DNA from 3 places in the Leuconostoc sp. UCMA20149 genome. Region 1 is predicted to be linked to each of the others. Evidence: predicted binding sites of a transcription regulator. Region 1 holds the regulator's gene; each other region holds the start of a gene.
What was found. Region 1 encodes LexA, which represses DNA repair genes until DNA is damaged. Its sites were predicted from a motif close to CNAACANNTGTTNG; they were not measured.
Positions count from the first base shown of each region.

Region 2: FF105_RS03440 (FtsK/SpoIIIE family DNA translocase) is a predicted target of LexA. The motif match lies at 3,663-3,676, and genes of this name have one in related genera.
Region 3: recA (recombinase RecA) is a predicted target of LexA. The motif match lies at 5,624-5,637, and genes of this name have one in related genera.

Region 1 is NZ_VJYC01000003.1:159,800-166,844, forward strand. Features, by position in the region: gene FF105_RS03985 (dihydroorotate dehydrogenase) at 1-498, shown strand, start outside; gene pyrF (orotidine-5'-phosphate decarboxylase) at 517-1,212, shown strand; gene pyrE (orotate phosphoribosyltransferase) at 1,213-1,848, shown strand; gene lexA (transcriptional repressor LexA) at 1,877-2,515, opposite strand; gene FF105_RS04005 (YneF family protein) at 2,774-3,007, shown strand; gene FF105_RS04010 (lysophospholipid acyltransferase family protein) at 3,017-3,655, opposite strand; gene FF105_RS04015 (tRNA1(Val) (adenine(37)-N6)-methyltransferase) at 3,717-4,478, shown strand; gene FF105_RS04020 (GIY-YIG nuclease family protein) at 4,478-4,753, shown strand; gene rpsB (30S ribosomal protein S2) at 4,899-5,675, shown strand; gene tsf (translation elongation factor Ts) at 5,783-6,658, shown strand; gene pyrH (UMP kinase) at 6,813-7,045, shown strand, end outside.
Region 2 is NZ_VJYC01000003.1:37,003-44,047, reverse strand. Features, by position in the region: gene FF105_RS03445 (SEC10/PgrA surface exclusion domain-containing protein) at 1-972, shown strand, start outside; gene FF105_RS03440 (FtsK/SpoIIIE family DNA translocase) at 1,236-3,611, opposite strand; tRNA gene FF105_RS03435 (tRNA-Glu) at 3,770-3,841, opposite strand; gene FF105_RS03430 (tRNA (cytidine(34)-2'-O)-methyltransferase) at 3,912-4,424, opposite strand; gene FF105_RS03425 (AI-2E family transporter) at 4,421-5,578, opposite strand; gene FF105_RS03420 (lactonase family protein) at 5,763-6,794, shown strand; gene FF105_RS03415 (MFS transporter) at 6,974-7,045, shown strand, end outside.
Region 3 is NZ_VJYC01000002.1:29,712-36,756, forward strand. Features, by position in the region: gene FF105_RS02190 (phosphate ABC transporter substrate-binding protein PstS family protein) at 28-909, opposite strand; gene FF105_RS02195 (sensor histidine kinase) at 1,108-2,448, opposite strand; gene FF105_RS02200 (phosphate ABC transporter substrate-binding protein) at 2,544-3,452, opposite strand; gene FF105_RS02205 (response regulator transcription factor) at 3,633-4,319, opposite strand; gene recA (recombinase RecA) at 4,403-5,557, opposite strand; gene pgsA (CDP-diacylglycerol--glycerol-3-phosphate 3-phosphatidyltransferase) at 5,697-6,278, opposite strand; gene FF105_RS02220 (helix-turn-helix domain-containing protein) at 6,290-7,045, opposite strand, start outside.

The DNA.
Region 1 (7,045 bases):
TTTGGTGTTAGTGCCGAGTCTGCTTCTGAAGTAATTACTGCCATGCGCCAAGCTACTAAGAAACCCATTTATGCCAAAATGTCGCCTAATGTTACTGATATTAAACCAATCGTCAAAGCAGTTGAACTGGCTGGTGCGGATGGATTGGTCTTAATCAACACATTAGTCGGGATGAATCTAGATTTGGCTAAGCGTGCGCCGAGTTTGGTAAGAGGAATTGGCGGTCTATCAGGTACAGCTATCCATCCGATTGCTGTACGATTTGTTTATGAAGCAGCTCAGACTGTTGATATTCCAATTATTGGCGTAGGTGGCGTTACGCAGGTTGACGATGCTTTAGAACTTATGATGGCAGGCGCGTCAGCCGTGCAAGTCGGGTCTGCAATTGCGACAAATCCAACAGTTATGACAGACATCATTGCAGCATTACCAAAAGCGCTTGATAAATATGGATTTACGGACGTGACAGAAGTAACGCGAACGTTCAAAAAAAGTTGACTACTAAGGGGAAAAAACATGATAAATCGACCAGTTTTTATTGCACTGGACTTTCCAGATGGTAACACGGCACTAAATTTTTTAGAACCTTTTAAAAAAATAGACAAAAAGCCGGCAATCAAGGTTGGTATGGAATTATTTTATGCAGAAGGACTGGATTTTGTCAGAGATTTACGCCAAAAAGGATTTGATATCTTTTTAGATTTAAAACTTTATGACATTCCCAACACTGTGGGCCATGCAGTTGCCAATATTGCAAAATTAGATGTTCAGTATTTAACGTTACATGCGGCCGGCGGGACTAAGATGATGACTGCTGCAGTTGCTAATAAAGGTCAAAACTTAAAAATACTAGCAGTGACGCAATTAACATCTTTTTCTGAAGCTGATGTTCAAGAAATTTCCCAATCGACAGTAACGTTGGTAGAAAATGTGTTGCACTTAGCAAAAATGGCTGACAACGCAGGTGTGGATGGCACGATTAGTTCGCCTTTAGAAGCTGGTATGATACAAGCTAACACGCAATCAGATTTCTTAACCATTACGCCTGGTATCCGTTTAGCTGGGGATAACGCAAACGATCAAAAACGTGTCACAACACCAGCCAAAGCAAAACAATTAGGTGCAACGGGACTGGTTGTTGGCCGTTCGATTACTAAAGCTAGTGATCCAGTTGCCGCATACCAACAAGTATTGAATGAATGGAGTCGTTAAATGACAGATTATGCAAATGAAGTTGCTAATGATTTACTAGAAATTGGTGCGGTTAAATTTTCACCGGAGGCACCATTCACATGGGCGTCAGGTATTAAAAGTCCGATTTATACTGATAATCGCATGACGATTGGTTTTCCAAAGGTTCGAAAAAACATTTATAGTGGTTTAACAGAATTAATCAAAACTGAATACCCTGATGTTGAAATTATTGGCGGTGTTGCTACAGCAGGGATTCCGCACGCAGCCTGGGTGGCGGAACAATTAGAAAAACCAATGATTTATGTCCGGTCAAAACCAAAAGATCATGGAGCGGGTCGCCAGACAGAGGGTGCAAACGTAGCGAATCACAAAGTAGTGCTAATTGATGATTTGATTTCAACGGGTGGTTCAGTCCTGGCTGCAGCAAAAGCAGTTGAAAAAGAGGGTGGTAATGTTTTGGGCATTGTGTCAATTTTTTCATACGAACTGTTAGCTGGCGTAAAAAATTTTGAGAGTGCTAATTTAACTTTTAAATCATTGACAACCTATTCACAGCTGATGACATTGGCTATTAGTCGAGGAGACTTGGCTGAAGATCAGATTGAAACATTAAATGAATGGAAAAAGCAACCTGAAAAATGGCAAGTAAACTAAAAAAAATCGACAATATTGTCGATTTTTTTTAATAGATTGCGTCTCGATAAAGACCAATAACTTTACCGAGAATGGTAACTTGCTTTAAAATAATTGGCGCCATTGCATCATTTTCAGGTTGCAATCGATAATGATCTGCTTCACGGAAAAAGCGTTTTACAGTTGCCTCATCATTGTCATTCATTGCGACAACGACGTCACCATTATCAGCATTTTCTTGACGACGAACAATGACTTTGTCACCATCCAAAATACCAATATTGATCATTGATTCGCCATGAACATTAAGCATGAACAAATCACCATCAAATTGCATTAGATTGTCAGGAATGGGGAAAAATTCTGTTGCCTCTTCTTCAACGGCCAAAATTGGTGTTCCTGCTGTCACAACACCGAGAACAGGAATCTTACCAGGCGTAATTGAAACACCTAGCATTTCTAACCCAGCGTCTGTGATTTCAATGGCGCGTGCTCTTGGTTTTGAAGCATCTTTTAAGAGATATCCTTTTTTAACCAAACGCTCAATATGGCCATGAATGGTAGATGACGAAGATAATCCAACGGCCTCACCAATTTCCCTGACTGTGGGAGGAAAACCGTTAGTTGATTGGGCCTCATGTATAAATCTTAAGACTTGTATTTGTTTGCTTTCTTGAATAATTGCCATGATGGGGTTCCTACTTAATAATTAGTAACTCAATTATACCCAAAAAACACGAACAAATCAAACACGTGTTCGTGATTTTATAAAATGCCAAATAAGTATCCAAGAATATTTATAAATTCTTTAGAAACCACGTGATTTCTGTTCGTTTTCTGTGTATAAAGGACTGGAATTTTGAACTTATTAACTTCACTTTTTTGATGGCATGCACTAACCGGCTGTGATATAATTGTTATCAGACATTCGATGAGGAGAAATAAGATGAGTACAGGACTTGTAATCTTGATTGCGGTTTTGGCCTTGGCGATTGGTTTGGCTGGTGGTTTCTTCTTGGCACGTAGTTCAATGAAAAACTATTTGGCTAAGAATCCACCAATTTCTGAAGAAATGATGAAGTCAATGATGATGTCAATGGGTCAAAAGCCATCACAAAAAAAGTTGAATCAAATGATGGCTCAAATGAAACAACAAAGTGCAAATGCGCAAAAAAAATAAGCTTAGCGCTTATTTTTTTTGTATTCTTTTAGGATCAATGTAGTGCCAATCAGGATTAATTTCATCATCTAATTTATCGAATGCTGATTGCATGATGTCTGTATATTTGGCGATGTTTTCAGCATTCAATTTATCGGCGCGATCAATGTAGATTGGCTCTCCAAAATTAATTGTGGTATTATGGCGTTTAAAGAGGTGGCTAAACTTCACTGGGCCTTGGTATACCGCCGGTACAATTGGTTTTCCGGCCATACGCGCAATTAGCAATGATCCGGACTTCAAATCATCGCTGTGGCGCGAACCAGACGGGAACATGATCAATGATCTTTGACCACTTTTCAACTCACGAACTGGATATTTGATGACACTAGGACCAACGTTTTCACGATCAACAGGGAAAGCACCTGCTGATTTAATAAGCCATGCCAGTGGTTTAAATTTAAAAAGTTCAATCTTGGCCATAAAAATAAAATGTTTAGGATAGGCAGCCACAGCGTACCATACAGGGTCCCACCAAGTGCGATGTGGGCCAACTAAGACATAATTATCATCTTTAGGTAGTTTGTCACGGTTCATATATGTAATGCGACCGTTGATTGTCCAAATAATAGCCACGGCAACACCGCGCAGAAACTCGTAAAATTTCATATTTATTCACCTCATAAACGAAATCAAATTCAATTTTACCGAGAAAAGGGAAGAAACGCAAATGACAGAGCTAAGTTTAGCATCCGGTGAACGGATTGATGGCTTACCATCTCAAAATATTAAAATTATTCAAAATCCAGATATGTTTTCCTATTCACTTGACGCTATTTTATTAGCACATTTTGCAGATGTTAAAGGTAAAGGACGGGGACATGCTGTTGATTTGGGTGCCGGCACTGGGGCGGTGGGGTTATTTTATGCGCCAAAAGTGAGTGGCCGCGTCACATTAGTCGAAATCCAGCCTGAATTGGCAGCCATGGCACAGCGCAGTATTGATTTGAATGGAATGTCTGATCGTGTTAGTGTACTGCAAAAGGATATGAAAAATATTTTTGAGGACATCAAACCGGGATCGGTCGAGACCGTGTTGAGTAACCCACCTTATTTTCCTTTAAATGACACCACTAAAACTAATCATGATCATCACTATGAATTAGCGCGCCACGAATTAACAATCAACTTACCAAATTTAGCTCAAATTGCTAATAAACTGTTGAAAAATAACGGTAAATTCTATATGGTCCATCGACCAGACCGTTTGGCAGATATTTTTGCAGCTTTTGCTAACCGCAAACTTATGATTAAGCGGATTCAATTCGTCTATGGTAAGGCAGATCGTGAGGCAAATATTGTTTTGGTCGAAGCGATTAAATCAGGACGTCCGGGTGGCGTACGAATTTTACCAGCTTTAATTGCTTATGATGACAAAAATGATTACACACCCGAAATGAATAACATTTTGTATGGCAAGGCTTGGTCATAATGAAAGCATATTTTTTTTACGTTTTATATACTGCTGACGGCTATTTTTATGGTGGTTTTACAGATGATGTCTTGCGTCGTTTAGCGACACACGAATCAGGAAAGGGAGCTAAATTTACACGTGTTAAATCGCGTCATCCACTTCAATTGATTTATCAGGAATCATTTGAAACTAAAAGTGATGCATTAAAGGCAGAGGCAGCTTTTAAAAAGCTGACGCGATCCCAAAAAGAAATGTTTCTACTAGCACACAAAGTAGATAAGGTGTGGCAATAAAGTCCTTGCTAAACATATAAAAATACCGTATAATTTATCTTGTTGTGGAAAACAACAAATACACACGACAAACGAGAACACGTAGGTGCAGTGATGTCAGCGTGAACCACGAATTTGTCGGCGGAAAAACCTAGGAGGCCATATCATGGCAGTTATTTCAATGAAAGAACTCCTCGAAGCAGGAGTACACTTCGGTCACCAAACACGTCGTTGGGACCCAAAGATGGACGAATACATCTTTACAGAACGTAATGGTATTCACATCATCGATTTGCAAAAGACAGTTAAGTTGGTTGATGAAGCCTATAACTTCATCCGTAACGCTTCAACTGACGGCGCAAATGTTTTGTTTGTTGGTACAAAGAAGCAAGCTTCTGATGCTATTGCTGAAGAAGCAACACGTGCCGGTCAATATTACATCAACCACCGTTGGTTGGGTGGTACTTTGACTAACTGGAACACGATTAAGACACGTATCCAACGTTTGAAGGATTTGCAAGCAATGGCCGAAGATGGTACATTCGAGCAATTACCTAAAAAAGAAGTTGTTTTGTTAAACAAACAACGTGAAAAGTTGGAAAAGTTCTTGGGTGGTATTCAAGACATGCCTGGATTGCCAGATGTTTTGTTTGTAGTTGACCCTAAGAAGGAAGAAATTGCTGTTAAGGAAGCCAACATGTTGAACATTCCTGTCGTAGCAATGATTGACACAAACGCTAATCCTGATGTTGTTGATGTTAAAATCCCAGCCAATGATGATGCTATTCGTGCCGTTCGCTTGATTACTGCGAAGATGGCTGATGCTGTTATCGAAGGTCGTCAAGGTCAAGATTCAGCACCAGAAGACGCCTTTGTCGAAGGTGATGAAAATACAGAATCAATCGAAGAAATTGCTAACATTGTTGAAGAAGGCAATAACTAATTATTTGATTTAAAAATACCGTTCCTTGCGGACCTGTTTGGGGCGCGGAATGGTATTTTAGTATGTTATAATTAAAATACATTAAATTATTTTAGAGGAGCACTATAATGGCAATTACTGCTGCACAAGTAAAGGAACTACGTGATAAGACATCTGTTGGTATGATGGATGCTAAGAAAGCATTGGTCGAAGCTGATGGCGACCTAGATAAGGCAATTGATTTGTTGCGCGAAAAAGGGATGGCTAAAGCTGCTAAAAAGGGCGATCGTGTCGCTGCAGAGGGTATGACAGCTGTTGCCGTTAAGGGTAATCGTGCTGCAATTATTGAATTGAACTCAGAAACAGATTTCGTTGCTGGTAACGCAGAATTTAACGAATTGTTGCGTGCTGTTGCTAATGCAATTGTTGAATTTGCACCAGCTGATGTCGAAGCTGCTTTGGCACTTGAAGTTGAAGCTGGTCAAACTTTGAACGACAAAATTGTTGGTACGACACAAATTACTGGTGAAAAAATTACTTTGCGTCGTTTTACAGTTGTGGAAAAGTCTGACTCTGAAAACTTTGGCTCATATTCACACTTGGCTGGTTCAATTTCTGCATTAGTTGTCGTTGACGGTGCTTCGGAAGCAGCTGCTAAAGACATTGCGATGCATGTTGCTGCTATTGCACCACAGTATGTTTCAGATGATCAAGTACCTGCAGAGGTTGTGGCTAAGGAAAAAGAAGTGCAATTGGCTTCTGAAGATTTGGCAGGCAAGCCAGACAACATCAAAGAAAAGATGGTTGATGGTCGTATCAAAAAGTTCTTGGCAGAAATTTCATTGTTGGATCAACCATTTGTTAAAAATGGCGATCAAACAGTTGCACAATTTATTGATTCACAAAATGGTTCAGTCAAGTCATTTGTCCGTTACCAAGTCGGTGATGGTCTTGAGAAAAAAGTGACAGATTTGGCTGAAGAAGTTGCTAAGCAACTAGGATAATTGTTTTTTCAGTATGGAATGATTGTAATCTAGTATTGATTAATCTGTACCATTATTTTTATGAAAAGCGCGTTGTTGTTGATAACGCACTTTTTTTTCGGAATTTTTGCCTGATTTTTGATATAATTGTATAAGCAAATAAAAGAGGTTAGACATGACTGATATTAAGTACAAACGTGTTTTGATTAAGTTGTCAGGTGAGGCTTTGGCTGGTGAAAAGGGACAGGGCATTGATCTTGCCGTTGTGTCAGCTATTGCCGAAGAGCTGAAAGAAGTTCATGATTTGGGAACTCAAATAGCAATTGTTGTTGGTGGTGGTAACTTGTGGCGCGGCGAACCAGCTTCTAAGGTTGGTATGGAACGCTCACGGGCTGATTACACGGGTAT
Region 2 (7,045 bases), 120 kb from region 1:
ACCACTCTTAATAAGGTTACTATTGATTTAGCAACAGCCAACAAAAAGCTCACAGCTGACCAATCAAAATTATCACAAGCAACCGTCGATTTGGCCAAGGTAGCAAAAAATTTAGTCACAGCAAAAAACGACTACCTTGCACAGCAAGAAAAATTAACAGTCGCCAAAAACAAGCTAACGCAATACCAAAATGAATTGGATCAAGCGCAAGAAAAACTTGACACAGACCGTGCCACTTTAGCAGCTAATCAGCAACTTCAAAAGCAAGCACAGGACACGGTAGATAATCTTAACGAAATTATTCTAGTCAAGCAGTCGCATCTTAGTGATCTTAAAAATAAATTGGTCGAATTAAGTGCGGTGCTGCCAACGGCAACGCAAAATTTAGAAAATCAACAAAACACGCTTACAATGGCACAAAGAAAATTGGCAACCGATGCCAGTCATTTAAATGACGATCTCAATCAATTAACAGATTTACGAAATCAGTTATCTGTTTTAACAGGGGTTGACAAGGCATTGACTATGGCACAAAAAAAGGTTGAACAAGCAGAATCCGACTACAATAAGGCCGTCACAGCTCTAAAAACAGCCTCTCAAAATCAATATGAAGCACAGATTAAATATAAGAATACTAAATTGCAGTACAAGCAAGAAAAAGAAAGTCTCAACACTCACCCAATAGGTAAAAAATCTAATCAACTCACATTATCTTTGTCAACTATGCCACAAACAAATAAAGCAACAACTCCTTACAAGTTGAATATTGCTACAAACAATATTATGACAAGTGCCGCTATTCATAAAAATATTTCAAGTGATAATCGACACAATGTTAACATTTTACCGAAAACTGCTGTATCAGAGCATATTTTGTCATTGTTACTTAACATCTTATTAGGAATAATGACGATCTTTGGGTTAAGCAAACGATACCAAGCTAAGCATTTAGTCAAAAATGATCAACAATGACCATTTTGATTATTCGAATCATATACGTTGCATACTAAAAAAGTACTGACTGTCATCTTCTCACTGACAGTCAGTACTTTTTATCACGCAATCAAGACTTTAAGCATTTATTTTTTCAAATCGACCAACACCTGCTTCAAAGCATCATGGGCAACGTCGTCGTGATCAAGAATACCATTGTCATACACGTTTTGTAAGGCTGCTATTTGTTCTTTTGATAATGCCATTATACTAATCTCCTCTTATTTTAAGTCAATTTTTCTTTACTGTTCGATACCAGAACTGCCATCCGAAACATTGACATGTCGCGGTCTTGAACCATCAGCTGGGCCGATATAGCCACTTGCTTCTAAGTCATCAATTAGGCGTGCAGCTCGATTATAGCCAATCCTAAATCGTCGTTGTAATAACGAAGTCGATGCCTTTTGTTGTTCAATCACAAATTGTAATGCGTCTTGGAACAATTCATCCTCACTATTACCATCCGACATATCACTACTATCTTGAGCAACTTCTTCGTCTGTCACTGTCATAGCTTCAGAATATTGAACCTCTTGCTGTGCTTTAACAAATTCTACCACACTAGTAACATCAGCGTTACTAATGAAAGCACCTTGCACACGCTGTGTGGGCTTGCCAGGTGGCGCAAAAATCATGTCCCCTCTGCCTAACAACTTTTCTGCACCGTTACTATCCAAAATCGTACGTGAATCAATGCCTGAAGCCGTTCTGAAAGCAATTCTACCAGGAATGTTACTTTTGATAGTACCATTGACTACTTTAACATCTGGACGCTGAGTAGCCAAAATCATATGAATGCCAGCTGCTCTGGCTTTGGCACCTAATCGGGCAATCGAAACCTCAATTTCACTACCAACCGTGCTCATTAAATCTGCAAACTCATCGACAATTGCGACGATATATGGCATTTTTTGCATAATCGGCTCACCTGTTTCAACGGCATCAGCATTTTGTTTATCAACTGCAGCGTTATATTCACCAATATTACGTTTGCCAAACTGTGCCAGCAATTTATAACGATTTTCCATTTCGTCAACTACTTTTTGCAATGATTTGGCAGCTTTTCTTGGTTCAGAAACAACTGGTGTCAGCAAATGTGGAATGCCATTATAAATCGATAATTCAACTACCTTCGGATCAACCATCATCAATTTAACTTCATTTGGCTTAGCACGAAGTAGAATTGAAATGATAATGCCGTTGAGACCCACAGATTTACCAGATCCTGTTGAACCGGCAATTAATAAATGTGGCATGGCTGATAAATCGGCCATAATAATATTACCAGTAACATCTCTCCCAAGTGGCACATTTAATGGATTATCATCAAACGGTGCATGTTCAATCATATCTCGGAACCCAACAGTTGCCTGTGTATCATTTGGTACTTCAATACCAACATATGGTTTCCCTGGAATTGGTGCCTCTATACGTATTGATTTAGCTGCTAGTGCTAACGCCAAATCATCTGCTAAATTGGCTATACGATTCACTTTAACCCCTTGTCCGGGTTTTAATTCATACTGCGTAACAGTTGGCCCCAACGACACACTTGTCACTTCAGCTTCCACACCAAAACTTTGTAATGTGTCATGAACTAGGCGTGACTTCTCAGTCAAACTTTTAAATTCTTTTGTTTGATCCGCCGGAGGTACCTGTGTTAACAAGTCTGCTGACGGCAGCTGATAGTCTGGATTATTTGCTTCTGGTGTATCGGTCGCTAGTGAAACCTCTTCGTCGCCCTGTGACCCTTTTGGATCGGATTGAGGCAATTCATCTGATGGTTTGTCATCATCAGTCGGCACTGGTCCATTCCACTTGATTTCTGGTTCAATAAATTCATGCGTTTGAGGTTGAGAGACATCTTCATTTATATTGTCAGCCTGATTAGCTACTTCTGACGTAGTTGAATGATCAACACCCAAAGGATTGTCACCATAATCGGTAATATCTTTTTTACGGGTATTTCTTTTAAATAGTGGCTCGCGTTTTGGCGCGTTAGCCCTTTGTTCCTGAATATAGGCCACACCCTCTTGCGCTTTTTCAACACTTTTTTCAGCAATATCACGTGCTGGAATTCGGAAAAAGATAATCACACCAGCGAATAATAACAGAGTTGTGACAATCCAAGTACCAACATTTGACATTAACATGAACAAAACATGGTACACTACAGCACCAATCACGCCACCACCAACTGGGGTGTTAGCTGATTGGTTAACAAAATCTTGTTTAATAATGCGAATGACTTCATTTACATATCCGGTACCATCTTGCAGCGTATAGGTGAAGAACAGTAAAGAGGAAATAACTTCAATGGCAACAAATGCCATGCTGGCTCCTATCCAAAAATGCCCAGCAACTTTCGGCAACTTCCGCATGAGCATATAATATAGTACACCGATTGTTAAGGGGACAATAATTGCTAGGTAAATGTTACCAAAGAAAAAGCGGAAAATATTTGCTACAAAAATACCAATCAAGCCCAGCTTAAAAGTACCCAAAACACCTAGAATAGCGCTAATTAATAACGTCAAATTTCTAGCAAGTGGGTGTTGCTGTTTTTTTGCACGTGAACTCGTAGTTCGTCGTTTTCTGGTTGTTTTTCTGGTCGCCAAAACTATTACCTCAATATATTACTAACGCTCTATTTTATCATGTTTAAAATACGAACGCGTGTTCATCTCGAATTCTTAAGAATTGCTTAACTGTAAACGGGGTCGGAAAATTTCAACAATGAAACACAAAAAGCCGCAACCGAAGTTGCGACTTTTAGTAGCTCGTGAGAGAATCGAACTCTCGATTCCGCCGTGAAAGGGCAGCGTCTTCGCCACTTGACCAACGAGCCATGGTCTTTGTTATTTCGCTGTTGAAACAACTATATAATCATAACAAGTTTTTTTAGTGACGTCAACCCCCTATTTCAGTTTATCTTGTTCGTAGGTATGAACAGTATCAAGATTGGGAAACGACTGTTGGCGTAGCGCCTCATAAATCACAATGGCAACAGTATTTGATAAATTCAATGATCGTATATGGGTGTCATCTTGTGGAATCCGAATGGCCTTTTCTGGATTTTGACGCATAAATACTTCTGGTAAACCAGTCGTTTCTTTACCAAATAGGAAGTAATTATCCCCATCTGTCTTTGTATAATCAGGCTCTGTATAATCTTGGTTCGCAAATTTAGAAACCAGATACAAATGATCCGTAGATGCCAACGTTTCCAAAAAATCCGGCAAGCTTGGATGCCTTACCAATTGCACGTGGTCCCAATAATCGAGACCAGCCCGCTTAACATGTTTGTCATCTAAATCAAAACCTAGAGGCTCAATTAAATGTAAAACAGCGTCCGTACCAGCAGTTGTACGCGCAATGTTACCTGTATTAGCAGGCATTAAGGGTTCAAATAAAACAACATGATTAGTCATTTTTCAACGGTTCCTTCCACTTTAAACAATTCTGAATTATGTCGCCACCACTCGTAAATGTGCGTGACAAGAACTTTAACAACAGCGTATGCTGGAACGCCTAGCACAACACCTAGTACACCAAAGATATGACCGCCACTTAGCAATACGACGATAACTGTGACAGGATGAATAGATAACGCTTCACCTAGAATTTTTGGTGCAATAACATGCCCCTCTATTGGCTGTTCGATTACCAAAACGATTATCGCCAAAATCAACAATTTTGGCCCACCAGCAATTAACGCTACTGTAAATACCGGTACTTGGGCAAGAATAGATCCCACATACGGGATCATATTAAAGAAGCCAGCCATTAAAGCCAATAATATACCATACGGCAATCCGATGACGGTGTAACCAATCGAGAACATAATGATAACCGCTAAAGCAACACCAAGTTGTCCACGAATGTATTGTGCCACTTGCGAGCTTACTTCTCTCAATAAATGATAAACTGATATTTGTGCTTTTTGTGGAAATTTATCAGCCACAACGGCCGAAAATTTATGCCCATCAAGTAACATATAATAAAGAATAAATGGCGTAGACACCATAGTGACACCAATTGAAGTCAATGTCGACGCAAACGAACTAATACCAGCGACACCGCTTGTCAAATACTTTTTACTCCAGTCAATCACATTTTGGTTGATATCAGCATTCGTATGATTTAGGTAATCACGAATATATTTAAATTGATCAGAAGCAAATGTATCATTAATAAAACGTTCACTCGTGCGCCAATATTGTGGCCAATTATCAATAAATGATACAACTTGCGTGCGCAATACCATGTAAACAGCAACAATCACGCCAGCAATAACTGCTAAAAGTGCAATCAATACAATGCCAATTGACAACTTTCTAGGTAAATGAACATGCTTTTCCAACAAATTTACCAATGGGCTTAGCAAATAATATAAAACCCCTGCAATGATGATTGGGGCACCTACTGCCGTAAATAAAGCTCGCATTGGTTCAAAAACAAATCGAACCTGCCAAGCCAGAAAAATAATCAACAAAATTAGTAGTATGACAATGAGTCCATTGAGTAAGTTGTTGCCAGAAAACCATCGCCTATACCATGACTGTTGTTCTTGGTCTTTTAACATAAATATTCCCCGATTCATCACGTTTATTATTATTCTACCATAGAAATAACAATCGTGTTGCCAGCCAGAACCGTGATGTCTCATCATGCTTTTCTGGCTTATTATCAGCCATGTCGACAAAGAAATTTGTGAAAAGGCTTACATTCGAGTATAATAAATTTAGACATTTTAAAGGAGTCCTATCATGGCAATTTATAAAATTTTGTTTGGCACCTACACAAAAAGAATCTCAAAGGGATTGTATGAAGCGGAACTTGATACTGAGAAAAAGCTTTTACAAAATCCGACACTTGTTGGTGAACTCACTAACCCAACCTACCTTGCAGTTTCAAAGGCAAATAAGGTTTACGCGGTTGAAAATCGTGATGGTCAAGGTGGTGTTGTCACCTTTGATAACTCTGTACGTCCGCTGGCTGAAATTGATTCACAACTCAGTGAAGGATCTGCTCCAGCCTATATTGGCGTTGATGAAGCACGCCAATTAGTGTACGCTGGCTACTATCACCGCGGTACTGTGGAAGTTTATCATATTAATGCTGATGGTAATTTGACATTAACTGATCAATGGCAAAATGAAGGTTCCGGTCCGCGCCCAGAACAAGGTTCATCACACATTCACTTCAGCAATTTAACACCAGATAATCGGTTAGTTGCTGTGGATCTTGGTGCTGACGAAGTCATTACTTTTGATGTTTCTGATGATGGCAAACTGACTGAAGCGTCACGCTTCAAAACTGAAGCTGGTTTTGGTCCAAGACATATTCGCTTCTCACCAGATGGTCAATACGCCTACTTACTTGGAGAATTGTCAAGTTTGCTGAGCGTGCTGAAGTATAATTCTGAAGATGGCTCTTTTGAACACGTTCAAACTGCCTCTACAATACCAACAGACTGGACAGAACATAACGGATCAGCAGCTCTTCGTTTGAGCAAGGACGGACACTACATCTATGCCTCAAACCGTGGGCATAATTCAGTTGCCGTGTTCAAAGTTTCAAATCTTGGCGCAGAAATTGAGCGCACCCAACTTATTAGCACTGAGGGGGAATTTCCACGTGATATGAATTGGGACAAAGACGAACAATTCTTAGTTGTTGCTAACCAAGATACAGATAATGTATCATTATACGGTCGTGACAGCGAGTCTGGCGAACTGTCACTTTTGCAAAAAGACTTCGCTATTCCTGAGGGCGTCCGCGTGACTTTTGAATATTAAATTCAACTACAAAACAACCACTTCGAGGGTACACACCCAAGTGGTTGTTTTTATATTGCCCGGTTGCACTGACAAAAAATTAAGCGTATAATCAAATCGTTTGAACTATCACAAGACGTCGATAATTCTAACCAGCAAATAAAGATTACCTGTGAGTAATCATTTCAAGGAGAATTAATATGCAACAAACTGGTATGTCCCCGCTCAACGCGCATCACTTTAGTGGTTACCAAAAAAAGGTAATTGCTTCG
Region 3 (7,045 bases), on a different contig from region 1:
CGCAATCAGCGTCAGCAACGAACACGCTTATTTTTCAACCACTTGACCATTAACATTACGACTAATTTTCATATCATGAATTGAAATATAGCCCAGCTTTGGAACCAAAGTAGATTGAATTTTTGTTGATGTGAGATATTTTAAAAATTTACTAACCTGAGCATCGGGTTTCCCCTTAGTGTAAACATGCTCATATGACCAAATGGCGTATTTTCCAGTGGCAACATTTTGATTATTAGGTTTTATGCCGTTAACACTAGCAGCTACAACAGATGAATCGATGTAGCCAAAAGCAGCATATGAAATCGCACCAGGCGTTGTTGCAACGATCGAACGTACCATACCTGACGAATCTTGCTCCTGCGCTGAGATGCTTTCAGCACCATCTAAGGCCCATTTTTCAAAAGTCGCCCTTGTACCAGAACCAGTTGCACGATTGATAATGACAATGTCAAGGTTTTTACCACCCACTTCTTGCCAGTTCGTTATTTTACCGGTAAAAATAGCTTTTAATTGCGCCGTTGATAGATTTTTGACCCCATTGTCTTTATTTAACAAGGGTGCTATACCGACAACAGCAACCTGATGATCTACTAACTGGCTGGCTTTAATGCCTTCTTTTTCTTCAGCGAAAACATCCGAATTACCTAAATCTACGGCGCCTTGAGAAACTTGACTGAGCCCTGTTCCCGTACCACCACCTTGAACATTAATAAATGTACCAAGATTTTCTTTAGCATATTCTTCACCAGCCGCTTCAACAAGTGGTTGAAGTGCGGTCGATCCAACAGCTGTGATTGAAGTGCCAGATGCGCTTTGATCACGCGTGGCATAAGCTGTTCCGAGTGCTGCAACAATAGCCACGACAACGATTGAAGATACAATCGCGCCGCGATGTGATTTCGACATGTTTAATGCCTCCCAAGATTTACTACTACGTTTTAATTATCTTAAACTTGTGTAAATATCAGAACGCCTTTTTGTAAAGTTTGTGTAAAGGAATTTAAAATATGGAAACTATATGTTCTCTTTTATGGACTGACATCACGATTTATAAGTTCTATAATTTTTTAAACACAAAAAAAGAAGATAGTCACAATATCTTCTTTACAAAGGCAACGTCAGTGTAATAGTTGTTCCAACGCCTACTTGAGATTTCACTTGCAGTTGACCGTTATGTTTGGTCACAATTTCGTTTACTATTGCCAGCCCAAGACCAGTACCACTGGCAATTTTGCGCTGTCTAGACTCGTCACCACGATAGAACCTTTCAAAAATACGTGATTGTTGACTCAAAGGAATACCAATCCCAGAATCTCGAACACTTAAAGTCCATTGTGATTTATCTTTTTTGGCCGTCACCCACACTTCACCATTTTCAACATTGTACTTCACGGCATTAGTCAATAAATTTTGAATAATCGTCGTGGCATCTTCAGAAACACCCACCACTTCGAATCTATCTGCAACATCATTGTGAATTTTAACGCGTTGACTATTAATTTTTTGAATTTGTTGATTGATAATTTCAGAGACTTTAATCATTGACACTTCTCCATCAGCCTTATGTTTGAGACGAGACAGAGACAAAATATCATTTACTAAATCAGAAAGACGCTGCGACTCATTTGCTACGATTGTCAAAAACTGAGCTCGCGTTTTAGGGTCATCCCCGGCAGGGCCTTGTAACGTTTCAACAAATCCCGTGATCGCAGTCAGCGGTGTTTTAAACTCATGCGAAGCGTTGGCCAAAAAGTCTGCCTGCATACGTTCAATTTGCAAAACACTCGTCAAATCATAAAGCATAATCATGACTTCACCCTCTGCGCCAGATTGATGGTATAGTGTGCTGGCATCGTATTGACGCGTTTCGCCATTGATTGTTAGGTTTAGAATTGATTGTTGCTTTGATTGTGTATTAAATGTTTGGCTAATTAACTCCGATAATGTAAATTGACGAATTATCAAATTTTCTGAAATCGGTAATTTTGGTAAAGAAACCCCCAATAAATCAGCAGCTTTCTGATTAAAAACATCAATCGTATGATGTCGATCAACATTGATCACGCCAACAGGTAAGCTAGTAAGTAATGTTTGATAATTGCCAACATCACGTTTATTATCATATTGAGAATGCCGAACATATGTCTGTAATGCGTTAAAAGATTGCAACAAGTCATAGTAAGGTGATTCAGGTGATACTAATACACCTCTAGGTGTCTCGCCGTCTAACGTGTCCTGCATCCTTTTTTTCATCACAGCTAATTCAGTCGCATCACTCCTTTCCCAAAGTTGAGAGAGCCAAGCCTCGACAATTGAAATCAAAATCACAATAAAAATTAAAGCAGTCAAAGTCTGCCTTGTCAATGACACTATTTGAGTTAAGGAGATCAGTAAAATCAAGTTTAAACCCAAAATAATAATGAATTTTTCAAATTTATTTTTCATACGTTTATCATATCATCTTCGTTACAAAAATCAGCACTAATTTGATTAACAAAAAAACAGGTATTACCCTGTTTTGAATTAATAATATCATTTAGTTATTTGTCAGTGACTTTTCCGCTTGAATCACGTGTTACTTTCATATCTGTCAAACCAATGTAACCCAACTTTGGCACAATCGTCTTTTGAACTGATTTTGTTGAGAAGTAATCCAAGAATGCCTTAGTGGCACCAGTTGCCTTACCCTTTGTATACATGTGTTCGTATGCCCAGATAGGCCATGAATTGTCTTCAACATTTGCTTTGCTAGGCTTAACGTTGTCCAATTTAAGTGCCTTGATACCATCAGCATCTAAGTAAGCAAATGCTAGATATGAAATAGCACCGGGTGTAGTTTTAACAATTTTTTGAACAGTACCATTTGAATCTTGTTCAGTTGCTTGCACGGCATTTTGACCATCTAAGATATTCTTTTCAAACACAGCACGTGTGCCTGATCCAGTTGCACGGTTAATCACAACGATCTTTTCATCTTTTCCACCGACGTCTTTCCAGTTCGTTATTTTGCCAGTGAAAATCTCACGCAATTGCGTCTTTGAAATATTGCTAATTTGAACATCACTATTGACAACAGGTGCAATACCAACAACAGCAACCTTATGATCAACTAACTTGCTTGCATCTACGCCTTCTTTTTCTTCAGCGAAAACATCTGAGTTACCAATTTGCGCTGATCCGTCTGATACTTGGCTAAGACCCGCACCTGAACCACCACCTTGAACTGTCACTGTAACATCTGGATTCTTATCTTGAAACGAGGAAGCAACTTGTTCTGCCAATGGCTGCAAAGCAGTTGATCCCAAAGATAGCACTTTACCACTAACTTTCGTCGATGACGTTGATGATGATTTGCTGTCACTCGACTTGTTATTAGCAGAGGTATATAACGCAATCCCTGCCGCAATGACAACGATTCCTCCAATAATACCTGCAACTTTTTTGTTCATGATGTACTTCTCCCTTTGGATTATGTAATGAAAACAAGGTCGTAGTAGAGGCTCTTGGGGGCCACTCCTTGTTTACAAGTTATATAATACGGTGCCATTGTTAGGAATAGTAACCTATTTTCGTCGTGTTTATGTAAATAATTGTAAAGACATATTTACAAAAAAAACGGTCTAGGACCGTCAATTAATCATTGTATAGCCAAATCCACGAACTGTTTTCAATATTTCCGGGGACTTGGGATTTGTTTCTATTTTTTCACGTAGATTACTAATATGCATATCGACCATACGGCTTTCACCAGTATACTCATAGCCCCAAACTGCGGTCAAAATAGTTTCGCGATCGATCACGCGACCCAATCGCTGGGCGAAATACAATAATAAATCATATTCACGTGGTGTCAATGCAACACTCTGACCAGCCTTAGTAACAATCTTTTTGCCATCGTTAATATTCAAGTCTTGAATCGTAATCACAGTTTCTTCTGATTCAACGGTGGGTATTTGTGAACGGCGTAACACTGCTTTTAATCTGGCAATCACTTCTCGTGGGCTAAACGGCTTGGTAATATAATCATCAGCACCAAGTTCCAAACCAAACACTCGGTCAAATTCGTCCCCTTTGGCCGTCACTAAAATGACTGGTGTTGTGATTTTATCTTGACGAATTTGTTTTAAAACTGTCATGCCATCCACGTTAGGTAACATTAAATCTAGTAAAATTGCATCAAATTGTTCTGATTTCGCTAATTGATAAGCGGAACTACCATCCCCTGCCGTTGTCACCTCAAACCCATTTTGCTCCAAATTATATTGCAACAACGTTGAAATTGCTACTTCATCATCGACAACCAATATTTTAGTCATGTTAATCTCCATGGAATCTATTATCTGCATTGTAACAAAAAAAAGAAAAACGCCCTAGCGTTTTCCTAAAATGTTTACATAACTTATACAATTGGTTCATCTGTTAGATCATCATCAATGCCCAAATCCAAGTCTGCAGTTTGACTAACCGCACCATCCTTTTCTACAGGCACATCTGAGGTTGGCGCAACATCATCGCCATCACCATTGATGCCATACGCTTGGCGAACTTTAATATAAAGTTCCTGTCTTAAATCAGCGTGTTCAGGATCATCAAGGTAATCTTTAGCTTTTTCTCGCCCTTGACCAATTCGCTCACCTTCGTATGCATACCAAGCACCGGCCTTATCAATAATATCTTGATCAACTGCCAAATCCAAAATCTCACCGGTCTGTGAAATTCCTTTACCATACATTATGTCTACTTCTGCTACCTTAAACGGTGGGGCAACCTTATTTTTTACAACTTTAACCTTCGTTAAATTACCAGTTACATCAGTACCATCTTTAATTTGTGTCGAGCGACGAACTTCTAGGCGAACCGTTGAATAAAACTTAAGTGCACGACCACCAGGTGTTGTTTCTGGGTTACCAAACATGACACCGACTTTTTCTCTGATTTGATTAATGAAGATAGCGATAGTCCCTGTTCGATTTAGAGTCCCAGCAAGCTTTCTCAAAGCCTGACTCATTAAACGAGCCTGAAGACCGACATGTGCGTCGCCCATTTCACCCTCAATTTCAGCGCGAGGCACTAGCGCAGCAACTGAATCAATCACAATCATATCAACCGCTCCAGATTGTACCAAGGCATCGGCAATTTCTAGTCCTTGTTCACCTGTATCAGGCTGAGAAAGTAATAGTTCATCCTTTTTGACACCTAAAGCCTCTGCGTACTTAACATCTAAGGCATTTTCAGCATCAATATACGCTGCTGTCCCCCCTTGTTTTTGTACTTCAGCAACAGCATGTAGTGCAATGGTTGTTTTTCCAGAAGATTCTGGCCCGTAAACCTCAATAATACGCCCTTTAGGGTAGCCACCAACGCCCAAAGCAATGTCTAACTTAACAGATCCCGAGGGAATTGTTTCCACTTGGGTCAGCGCATTGTCTCCTAGAGTCATCACAGAGCCCTTACCAAAATTTTTTTCAATTTTTTTTAGCGCTTCATTAAGTGCAGCCTGTCGGCCATCCTTTTTAGCTTTATCATCTTTTTTTGTCGTCTTTTTTGTTACCATGCGGCGAACTCCTTTTATCTTACTTGATTAGTGTAACTGTTTCTAGAACCAAAAGCAAGTCTTTTTCGAACATTTGTTCGTTGTCTTTTGTTCATACTTTGTTATACGAAAAAAGCGCTTTCCGCGCTTTAAAAAGGTATTATAAACCGTCAGAAAAAACAACTCTGTTTTGCCAAAAATAGTCCAATCCTGAATAGATCGTAAATATGACTGCTATCCACAATAAGACATCTCCTATTGGAAAGCCAATCACGGCGAACGGTGCATTATGAATATACAAAAAGAAAATTGCAAACATTTGAGAAAAAGTTTTGATTTTACCGGGCATTTGTGCAGCTAATACTTGACCATTATTTTCAACGATCAGTGTTCTTAAGCCAGTAATAGCCAGTTCACGAATGACGATAACGGCAGTCATCCAAGCTGGCACAACCCCAAAACTAGTCAGAAAAATCAAAGCAGTCATCACTAATAATTTGTCCGCTAATGGATCTGCAAACTTACCAAAATTTGTTACTAAGTGTTGACTCCGTGCAATTTTACCATCTAGAAAATCAGTTATTGCAGCAATTGCAAAGACAATTGCCGCAATCAACCATGTGGTGGGCACTGCAGTACCCACCAACTTTACGTTTCCCCAATCTAATGGCAGTGTTAATAACAAGATAAAAATCGGAATTAAAATAATACGAAAAACGGTTAATTTATTAGGTAAATTCATGGGACATCCTTCTATTTATTTAGATTAAATAACACATTCCAAAAAGCAGTTGTCGCACCATCTACTGGTACAGATTCACCGTCCACAGTTAAGGTTGCATTGCTAACGTTGGTAAATTGCACGTTGAAAGAGTTCGTACCGGATGGGATTTCGACTGTTTTATCAGTACCAGCCGAAACCGTCTCATTCAACAATATGGCGTTATTCCCATCGCTAACCTTGACAGTTGTCCCTGTACTTTGTGCTTTAATCACAACAGTATGCTTTTTTGCGTTCTCATCAGATAAATTAAAAATCGTTGTTTGTAGACTGGCATTTGTTTCTGGAGAACCCAAATCCAACTTTTTTGCACTAGAGCTAGAGGCAGATGTTGAGGAACTTGATTTTTTAGATGAAGTGTTACTTGACGAAGATTTTGGTACAGCCGAAGACGAAACAGAAACATTCCCGCCATCACTGTTTTGTGACGTCCCAGTACCAACGTGAGTCAGAACAAACCAAATCACCGCAAGTGCAATAATAATCAGCAGACCTATCCATATTGTCGGCATAAAGTTGGACAATCTAGACCTAGCCGTCATTGTGTGATCAATTCCGGCGCGCATAATCCCATCATCATCTTGGTGCGCACGACTCAAATCACTACTACGTGAAATCGACACTGGTGGCTTTTCCCCTAAAACCTCGTCTGGATGTAAACCCACAGCTAAGGCATATTGACGAATAAAAGCGCGTACATAAAAATCTCCCGGCAAGACGCTGAGATT